3 regions of the Paenibacillus sp. FSL H7-0350 genome follow, and region 3 is predicted to be linked to each of the others. Evidence: riboswitches for the same ligand, from Rfam matches in the RefSeq annotation. Region 3 holds a riboswitch; each other region holds the start of a gene.

Region 1 (3,275 bases), 370 kb from region 3:
TGCACCCATCACCGCATAGGTGGCGGAGATTTTGAGCCCGGAGAACAGGGAGGGCAGGGAGCCGGGAAGCTCCAGCCGGGTGAAGATTTGCCATTTGCCCGCACCGGCCATCTTCATATAATTCATCATCACCCGGTCGCTTTGGGCCAGCCCGCCCATGGCTGCAACAGCTACAGGGAAGAAGCAGACGAGGGTGATCAGGATGATTTTGGGCAGCAGGCCGAACCCGAACCAGATAATCAGCAGCGGGGCCAGCGCAATGGAGGGCACATTCTGGCTGAGGATCAGCAGCGGATAGATCGCCCGCTTGACCCAGGGCAGCAGATGCAGCAGCAAGGCGGTGAGCAGGCCAATGCCTGTGCCGACCGGGAAGCCGATCAGGGTCAGCCGCAGCGTGGCGGCGGTGTGCTCCCAGATCCCGGAGGCATTGTTCTTCGACTCACGCGCGATATCTGCGGGGCTGGGCAGCTGGTAGGCCGGGATGTCGAACAGCATAACCGATAACTGCCATATCCCGACAAAAAAGAGGACCGCCACAAAGGGCGGCCACACTAGCTTCCAGGTGCTTCTCACGGCCGGTATTTCTCGGTCAGCTTATCCATGCTGATGCCGCCCGGATTATGGGCGATCTTGATCTGTGAGATGACACTCGGGCTGCCGGAGGCGATCAGCGCCTCATGCATGTCACGCACAATATCCAGCAGCTCGGACAGCTCGCCTTCCATAGTGGTCTCCAGCGGATTGACCTGATGCTTCACGCCTGATTTCTGAATGACCTCAATGGCCTTGTCCACATAAGGGATAGAATCCTCGTTGTTCGGTGTCTTGGGAATGACCTGAATGCTGAGCAATGTATTAGCCATGATGAATCCTTCCTCTCCAAGTTAAGTATAAGATTCCCGCTATGCGGGTTGATTATCATTCCGGCAAAAATTCATTCGTAAACGTACTCTCCGCATCCAGCGGCTTATCCAGCAGCTTCAGGCCGTACATCCAGTCGGCATAATTCTTCCAGATCTCAAGCTTCTGCTCGCCCCAGCGCGGGGCGTCGTCCTTGTATTTCGGGCTAAGCCATTTCTGGCTGGCCAGCACCAGCTTGGGGTCCAGATCAGGTACAGCATCGGACAAGACCGTCGCGGCTTCTTCCGGGTTATCGATCGCGTACTGATATCCCTTGGACGTAGCCTTAAGGAAGGCCTTCACCATTTCAGGGTGCTGGGCGATTTCCTTCTCGCTAGTGGTTAGCACCGGGGTGTAGTAATCCAGCTGCGGAGCGTAATCCTTCAGATACAGCATATCCAGAGGTTCCCCGCGCAGCTCGGCCTCTACCCCGGTCCACGCATAGAAGATCCAGGCAAAGTCAATATCCCGCTTCACGGCTGTGAAAAAGTCCGCTTCGCCGATATTTACCAGCTTCACCTTGGAGACATCCCCGCCTTCGGGGTCCATGATGGCTTTCATGGCAGCCTGCTCCGCAGGGGAGCCCCAGCCTCCGTAGGTTTTGCCTTCGAAATCCTTCGGCGTCTTAATATTGCGGTCCTTCGGAGCCGCGAACCCGGAGGTATTATGCTGAATGATTGCAGCAATCGACACCAGCGGCACATCCTGCAGACGGGCCAGGGTCAGCGCCTCCTGGGCGCTGATGCCGAACTGGGCTTCGCCGGAAGTGACCATCGTATCGGACCCGGCAGCGCCAGGCTGTACAATCTGCACATCAAGACCTTCCTCCGCGTAATAGCCCAACTCCTTGGCAGCATACAGGCCGGTATGATTCGTGTTCGGCGTCCAGTCCAGGGCAATCTTGACCGGGGTCAGAGCCTTTGGTGCATCCGTGGGTGCGGCTGCGGTTGCATCAGGTGCAGCCGTGCTGTTCCCGGCAGCAGGTGCGCTGGCCCCCGCATTGCCGCTGTTGTTCCCGCCGCCACAGCCCGCTACGGTGAGCAGCAGCATGGAGCTGAGCAGTAGTGTGACTGTTTTTTTGACTCCCATTTCTCTTTCTCTCTCCTTCCAGCAACCCCTGGTCTTCAGAGCTTACAGAAACCTTATTCCTGTACATCCTTAGAATCAAAAAAGCGTCCCGATGATCGGGACGCCAGTGACTTGCGTGAGGGGACTTCAGCTGCAGTACCGCTTAAGGCACTGTGCCGAATGAAGATTCCTACGCTGGCATTATCCAGATCAGGTATAAGGGTCAGTATCTTGTGGGATACAATCTCAGCCGGCCAATTCCAGCACCCCTGGTTCTATAAAGTTCACAGGTATTGCTATGTTCTTACGGTGTATTATAGACGGCAGCCCCGCCGTTGTCCACCCTCTGTGTCTTAATCCTCCAGTTTGAGCGGCAGAGTCCAGGGACCTTTCCATATAAAAATGGGCTTCGAAAGTATAAAACGCAGCTTATCCGCGCCCGGCTCTGTAATCAGGTTAAGAGTCTTCATGACACGCGGTGTGCCTTCACTCTCCTCCCACCCAAAGGAATAAGGCTCCTTAGAGCCCGGATAGCTGACAGAGAAATGGGTAAGTGACTTTGCCCCCGCCGGGTTAAATTTCAAGTCTATATCTACATTGACCTCTGTCTCACTGCTGCGGGTGATGCGGGTGAAGTCTACCGGATATCCGGCGATCTCAGCAGTAATATCCAGCGTTCTGCTCTCTCCGATAGCGGGCAGCGGCAGGGTAACTTTCTGGGAGACGGCTTCCTGATCGGATACCTCGATGTAAGGGATGACGACTGTATAAGGATGTCCTCCGGCTTCCTTCTGTTCACGGAACAAGAGCTCAGAATAGTAGCCTATAGAGGATGGAGAGTGCTCGGTAGAGACTTTTACTCCTGCTGCATTCTCGACATAGGTGCCATTCCAGGGCATTAGCGGCTCTAGTGTATAAGAAGATGCAGCGGATGCGGATTTCTGAAGAGCCGGGACCAGTTCAACACGGACAAGCCCATCACCCAGCCGTACCGGAAAAGCGGAAATCCGCACATCCTGCTGGACATCGCTGACCCCGAGCTGCTGCAGGTCATCGGCGGTCTGCGGCGGCCCCAGGACAAGCGGTCCAATGACCGTGCTATTAATGTATAAGGTTACCGTTTCTTCAGCCTGTAAAGTGAGATCATGGGGAAGAAGAGCGCTGTAGCTTGCATCCCAGTCGAGACCTCCGGAGGAAGTTCGCGAATTGAACATGAAGGTATAGCGGGTTCCTCCGATGTCTGCCTGAAATTCATTAATAATGCGAGTCTTCTGCCCCCGAAGATTAATGGTTGCGCGGTTCTCTTG
Region 2 (3,275 bases), 2.4 Mb from region 3:
CATTCTGATCGCCGGGGACATCGGGGACGAATGCTTCTGTCAAAGCCTGATTCGTCAAACCGTTGAAGGACTCGGTAAGCTCGACATCCTGATCAACAATGCGGCGGAGCAGCATCCGCAGGACCATATTGAGGACATCTCAGCGGAGCAGCTGGAGCGTACGTTCCGGACGAATATTTTCTCCATGTTCTATCTGACCAAAGCAGCCATGCCTCATCTTACAAAAGGCTCTACGATCATTAACACCACCTCCATCACGGCGTATCGCGGCAGCCCGCAGCTGCTGGACTATTCGTCCACCAAGGGAGCGATTCTCAGCTTCACCCGTTCGCTGTCGATGAATCTGGCCGATAAGGGCATCCGCGTGAATGCGGTAGCGCCCGGACCAATCTGGACCCCGCTGATTCCGTCCACCTTTGACGCGAAGAAGGTCAGTGAGTTCGGCGGCACCCAGCCGATGAAGCGCCCGGGACAGCCTGAAGAGCTGGCACCGGCTTATGTATACCTGGCCTCGGACGATTCCTCCTATGTGAGCGGACAGGTGATGCATGTGAACGGCGGCGAGGTTGTCAACGGCTGATGGGATAAGTTATCGTGTGCAACATATAAATTCTATTTTAAAAAAGCCTAACCGCTTGCCGGCAGGCTTTTTTTCTGCGCTTGTAACTATTACAATATATTTCCGTCTATTTAGATAATTGGATATGAAAAGGGGATTGGGATGCTTAGAAAAAAAGGATTCATTCTATCTGCAGCGGGGATTTTTGTTTTTCTGGTAGTGTTCATTTACTTGACTCCTTTTGCAGGGAGACTTGTGGCAAATACAAGATTGGAAGGAAAGGCAAAAAGCATTGGGATTAGAATTACACAGGAATCGCCGCCGCTACCCCTTGTTACTTCCGGGAAAACCCAAATTCCGGTTACCCAAAGCAGCTATTGCTGGGGGAAATTAGGATGTGCGGATTATATAGGAGGACAATCCATGGTACAGGGGGTTACTCCCACTGTTATAGCCCCTGAGGGGGGGATCCATGTTGCTTTTACTTATAAACCGGCACCCGGCGGGTTAACCGTTCAGCAATTTGTCGATGATAAAGAAGTGCAAATTCCATTGCAGAACGGCTCTTTTAATGCTCCAAAAGAACAAGGCGTTTATTACTATGGCATATCAGCATTCTGGACAACCGAGGATGGTAAATTTTCAGAAGGGAGTTCATCTGTGGTTTTTGTAATTGAAGTAAAATCTACGAAAGAATAGCCCTAAGAGGAATAATATGCTAATATACAACAAGCAAGACGAAACAACCGCATAGAACGATCACTAGGGGTGCCGCAAGGCTGAGACGGGCGTAGTTGTCCGGACCCTTTGAACCTGATCTGGTTTATACCAGCGTAGGGAAGTGGAGAACGAATATTGCAGCGGGGGTACACGGTGAGTACCGGTATTCCAGCTTCTATTCCAGACTGCTTCCTTTACGGGGAGCGGTCTTTTTTGTGTTGTGTTGTGGTGTAGATTGAGCTGGAACAGACAGGAGGAGAAGGGTATTGTACGAGATTCATGCGGTCTCGGACGGGCGGCTGCAGCCTGAAGCGCTGGCTGAATGGGCCGTGGCGGTGCATTCTATGGTGGATTATATCCATCTCCGGGAAAAAGCCATGTCCGCCCGGGAACTGCTGGCGGCAGCGCAGCAGATGCTTCAGGCCGGGGTGCCGCCTTCGAAGCTGGTCATTAATGACCGGATCGATGTTGCCCTGGCCGCCGGGGCAGGCGGTGTACAGTTAGCCTGGCATAGCCTCCCACCAGCCGCAGTGCGCGGCCTTGCACCGGGCCTGCGGATCGGCAGATCGGTCCACTCGCCGGAAGAGGCGGCGGAAGCTGGAAGGCAGGGAGCAGACTTCTGCCTCTACGGGCATGTGTTCCCTACGGCCTGCAAGCCCGGACAGCAGGCACGGGGACTTGTGCAGCTGGCAGAGGCTGTCCTCTGGAGCCGCATACCGCTGATTGCGCTCGGAGGGATTACCCCGGGCAATGCCGGAGCGGTGCTGGCCCAAGGAGCGGCTGGCATTGCTGTCATGTCGGGAATCTGCGGAGCTCCAGACCCGGTGGGAGCGGCCTTGGCCTACAGGGAAGCGGTTCACAGGGCGGCAGAGCAGTCTTGTAACCCATGATATGGATCAAGTAAAAGGCACAGCAGGAGGTGAACAGGCATGATTGTGACCGTTAACGGTACCCGCCAGAGGGTGGAAGAGAGCTGCCGGACGCTGGCGGATCTGCTGGCCCGGCCTGAGTGGGCCGGTAAGCTGGTGATTGTCGAGCTGAACGGTGAGCTTGCCGGCAGAGAGGCTTACGGAGACACACTGCTCAGCGAAGGGGACCGGGTGGAGCTGGTTCATTTTGTAGGCGGAGGCTAAACACGAAGACTTACCCCAGGAGGCGTTAATATGCAAGATCCATTGATGATTGGCGGAGTGACTCTAACCAGCAGACTGTTCATTGGCACCGGAAAATACAGCCGTAACACCCTCATTCCCGAGGTGATTACGCGATCAGGCTCACAGGTCATTACCGTTGCCCTGCGCCGGGTGGACCCGGAGAGCAGTGACAATATTGTCAGCCATATTCCTTCCCATATGACCTTACTGCCTAATACCTCTGGTGCGCGCACCGCAGAGGAAGCAGTACGGATTGCCCGGCTGGCGAGATCGGCGGGACTGGGGAACTGGGTGAAGATTGAGGTCATCAACGACCAGAAATATTTGCTGCCGGATAACATGGAGACCATCCGGGCGACCGAGATCCTTGCAGCAGAGGGCTTCGTGGTGCTTCCGTACATGAGTCCTGATCTGTCCGCCGCTCTGCGGCTGAAGGCAGCGGGGGCCGCAGCCGTAATGCCGCTGGGAGCGCCGATCGGGTCCAACCGCGGGCTGCAGACCAAGGAGCTGATCCGGATTCTGATCTCCGAGATGGATCTGCCGGTGATCGTGGATGCCGGAATCGGCAGACCATCCGAGGCGGCTGAGGCGATGGAGATGGGGGCCGCAGCGGTCCTGCTTAATACAGCGATTGCTACCGCCTCAGATCCGCTGCTGATGGCAGAAGCTTTTCGTGAAGCGGTATCCGCAGGGCGCAAAGCTTATCTCGCCGGACTGGGGCCTGTGGAGGAGACGGCGGCAGCCTCTTCACCGTTGACCGGGTTCTTGGCCTGACAGATGGATTAGGGAGGAGAGGAACGGCTATGAGCTTTTATGAGACGATGACCCGGTTGGAACAGCTT
Region 3 (3,275 bases):
AAAACCCAGCTCCACCATGATCTCAACAATTTCCGGGTGCCTGGTTACCAGCTCAAAGACCGATTCATCCAGCTTCAACGCTTTGCTCATCCTTTTGCACACCTCACTAATGAGAATTCTTCTCAGGCAATAGCTTAGCATAGGGTGCAGAGGTGAATTGTGATTGTAATCACTAACTATAAAAAGACTATCCCCGCAAGCCTTTCAGCTTGGGAGATAGTCTGAGAATGTTACGATTCCGCTGTATTAGCAGCTAAGTTAGAGTGATTTGCTCCATCTATGGGAATTACGGATATCATGCGAAATCCGCATGCTGCAGAACTTAGGACCACACATCGAACAGAAATGCGCCTGCTTCGCCCCCTCCGCCGGCAGGGTCTCGTCATGATACGCGAGCGCTCTTTCCGGGTCGAGGGAAAGATGGAACTGGTCGCGCCAGCGGAACTCGAACCGCGCCTTGGACAGCGCATCGTCACGGTCCTGCGCTCCCGGATGTCCCTTGGCAAGGTCTGCAGCATGTGCAGCAATTTTGTAGGTAATGACGCCTTCGCGCACATCATTCTTGTCAGGCAGGCCTAAATGCTCCTTAGGGGTAACGTAACACAGCATCGCCGTGCCGAGCCCCCCGATCATCGCGGCTCCGATGGCCGAAGTGATGTGATCATAGCCGGGTGCAATATCCGTAGTCAGCGGCCCAAGCGTATAGAAAGGAGCTTCCCGGCAAATCTCAAGCTGCTTGTCCATATTCTCCTTAATCTTGTGCAGCGGCACATGCCCCGGACCTTCAACCATGACCTGAACATCGTGCTTCCAGGCTAGTAGGGTCAGTTCTCCCAGCGTCTCCAGCTCGGCGAACTGAGCTTCGTCATTGGCGTCGGCGATTGAGCCGGGACGCAGGCCATCCCCAAGTGAGAAGGCCACATCATACGTCTTCATAATCTCACATATATCTTCAAAGTGTGTGTACAGGAAGTTCTCCTGCTGATGAGCCAGGCACCAGGCGGCCATAATCGATCCGCCCCGGGATACGATGCCAGTCATTCTCCGGGCAGTCAGCGGAATATAGCGCCGCAGCACCCCTGCATGAATGGTGAAGTAATCCACTCCCTGCTCCGCCTGTTCAATCAACGTGTCACGATAGAGCTCCCAGGTTAAGTCCTCGGCAATGCCGTTCACCTTCTCCAGCGCCTGGTATAAGGGCACTGTACCGACCGGCACAGGAGAATTGCGGATAATCCACTCCCGGGTGGTATGGATCTTGGAACCGGTGGAGAGATCCATAATGGTGTCAGCCCCCCAGCGGGTCGCCCACCGCATCTTCTCCACTTCCTCTTCTATAGAAGAAGTGACCGCAGAATTTCCGATGTTCGCATTGATCTTCACCAGGAAGTTACGGCCGATAATCATCGGTTCACTCTCCGGGTGATTTATATTGGCCGGGATAATGGCACGGCCCGCTGCCACTTCATCCCGTACGAACTCCGGCCGGGTATTCTCGCGGATCGCAATATACTCCATTTCCGGTGTTATAATCCCTTGCCTTGCATAATGTAGTTGAGTTACATTACCGCCTGTATAGGCCCGCTGGGGATTCCTGCGCAGTCCTGGACAAGCTTCGGCGGCAGCCCCTTGTCTGCGGATTCCGTTATCCTCCGGCCGGACGGCTCTTCCGGTGTACTCCTCCGAATCGCCACGCTCCGCAATCCAGCTTGAACGGTGCGGCGGCAGCCCCCTCCGAATGTCAGTCTCTTCCGCGGCATCCGTGTAAATACCGCTTGTGTCATAGACACGCAGCGGAGCATTCTCCTCTTCCCCGGCAACGCCTTCGGTTCTGCTAAGGCTGATCTCACGCATCGGAACTTGGATATCCGGGCGTGAGCCCTCCACATACACTTTACGGCTTGCGGGGAATCCGGAAAGATCCACCTCTTCGTTTTTACCCATTCCTGTCATTTCAATCTCCTCCTCTTCGCTCTGTACACTCATCAGATAAGAGGTCACGCAGCAGATTGAGCTGAAGAATCTATAGATTCCTGCAAGTCAAAAAGCCGCTCCACCTGGAGCGGCTTTATTAAAGAAACAGCCAAATAAGACTGTACTCAAAAAAGGTCCGACTCCACTTTCCTACGCTGGTATGATCCAGATCAGGTTCAAGGGTCCGGAAATTCAATTTTCCCGTCTCAGCCTATTCAGGCTCCCCTAGTGGGTATCTTATCTAATTAAGTACATTTTACCTGTGCGGGTAATTGTTGTAAACCCGTTATTTGTCCAGCGATTCGCTCCAGTCGTGCACCATCGTGCCTTCCAGAAACTTCTCGGCATCCATAGCGGCCATACAGCCGGTTCCCGCTGCCGATATCGCTTGGCGGTAACGGGTGTCCTGCACATCGCCGCAGGCGAATACACCCGGGATGTTGGTCTCGGTGGTACCCGGATTCACCACGATATAGCCATTAGCATCCGTATTGATCTGCCCGCCCAAGAAGGCTGTGTTCGGTGTGTGTCCAATCGCTACGAACACACCGTCTGCCTCTACCAGCTCTGTCAGACCTGTCTCATTATTAAGCACCGTAAGACCCTTCACTCCGGTCTCTCCTACCGTTACTTCTACCGGTGTGCGGTTCAAGGCCCAGGTTACCTTGCTGTTGTCACGCGCCCGGTCCTGCATGATCTTCGAGGCCCGCAGCTCGGGACGGCGGTGAACCAGCGTTACGCTGGAAGCAAAACGGGTCAGGAAGCTGGCTTCCTCCATGGCAGAGTCACCTCCGCCGACGACGACAATCTTTTTATTACGGAAAAAGAAGCCGTCACAGGTCGCACAGGTGCTGACCCCACGGCCCACATTCTCCTGCTCGCCCGGGATGCCCAGATATCTTGCAGAGGCCCCGGTTGAAATAATGACTGACTCCGCTTCCAGTACACCCATTCCGTCCACTGTTACCTTGAACGGACGCTGTGAGAAGTCCACCGACTCCACCCAGCCGTTCTTGAATTCAGCGCCGAAGCGTTCTGCCTGCTTGCGCATATTGTCCATCAGGTCCGGACCCAGAATCCCTTCAGGGAAGCCTGGAAAGTTCTCCACTTCTGTTGTCGTTGTCAGTTGTCCCCCAGGCTGCAAGCCTTCAATTACCAGCGGGCTCAGGTTCGCACGCGCCAGATAAATGGCAGCAGTCAGCCCGGCCGGGCCTGTTCCGATTACAATCGTTTTGTACATTACATTGGCCTCCTTACAAGTAGATGTTCTTACAACAGCAATTGCTTCAAATACGGGTAGT

Evidence for each region. A riboswitch is a leader RNA that binds a small molecule or an ion and turns the genes downstream of it on or off. The one in region 3 is predicted to bind thiamine pyrophosphate.
Region 1: it holds a riboswitch for thiamine pyrophosphate, as region 3 does, so the genes downstream of both, NYE24_RS22540 (ABC transporter substrate-binding protein) here and thiC (phosphomethylpyrimidine synthase ThiC) in region 3, are expected to answer to the same signal.
Region 2: it holds a riboswitch for thiamine pyrophosphate, as region 3 does, so the genes downstream of both, NYE24_RS31105 (thiamine phosphate synthase) here and thiC (phosphomethylpyrimidine synthase ThiC) in region 3, are expected to answer to the same signal.

The regions. Positions count from the first base shown of each region.
Region 1 covers NZ_CP151972.1:4,919,579-4,922,853, forward strand. The annotation lists gene NYE24_RS22530 (ABC transporter permease) at 1-573, opposite strand, end outside; gene NYE24_RS22535 (MTH1187 family thiamine-binding protein) at 570-863, opposite strand; gene NYE24_RS22540 (ABC transporter substrate-binding protein) at 919-1,989, opposite strand; TPP riboswitch at 2,139-2,249, opposite strand; gene NYE24_RS22545 (hypothetical protein) at 2,322-3,275, opposite strand, start outside.
Region 2 covers NZ_CP151972.1:6,932,037-6,935,311, forward strand. The annotation lists gene NYE24_RS31095 (SDR family oxidoreductase) at 1-580, shown strand, start outside; gene NYE24_RS31100 (hypothetical protein) at 722-1,258, shown strand; TPP riboswitch at 1,314-1,416, shown strand; gene NYE24_RS31105 (thiamine phosphate synthase) at 1,546-2,169, shown strand; gene thiS (sulfur carrier protein ThiS) at 2,209-2,412, shown strand; gene NYE24_RS31115 (thiazole synthase) at 2,443-3,207, shown strand; gene thiH (2-iminoacetate synthase ThiH) at 3,237-3,275, shown strand, end outside.
Region 3 covers NZ_CP151972.1:4,551,417-4,554,691, reverse strand. The annotation lists gene NYE24_RS20965 (DUF1858 domain-containing protein) at 1-90, opposite strand, end outside; partial or broken gene thiC (phosphomethylpyrimidine synthase ThiC) at 286-1,953, opposite strand; TPP riboswitch at 2,105-2,211, opposite strand; gene trxB (thioredoxin-disulfide reductase) at 2,261-3,214, opposite strand; gene NYE24_RS20950 (tetratricopeptide repeat protein) at 3,261-3,275, opposite strand, start outside.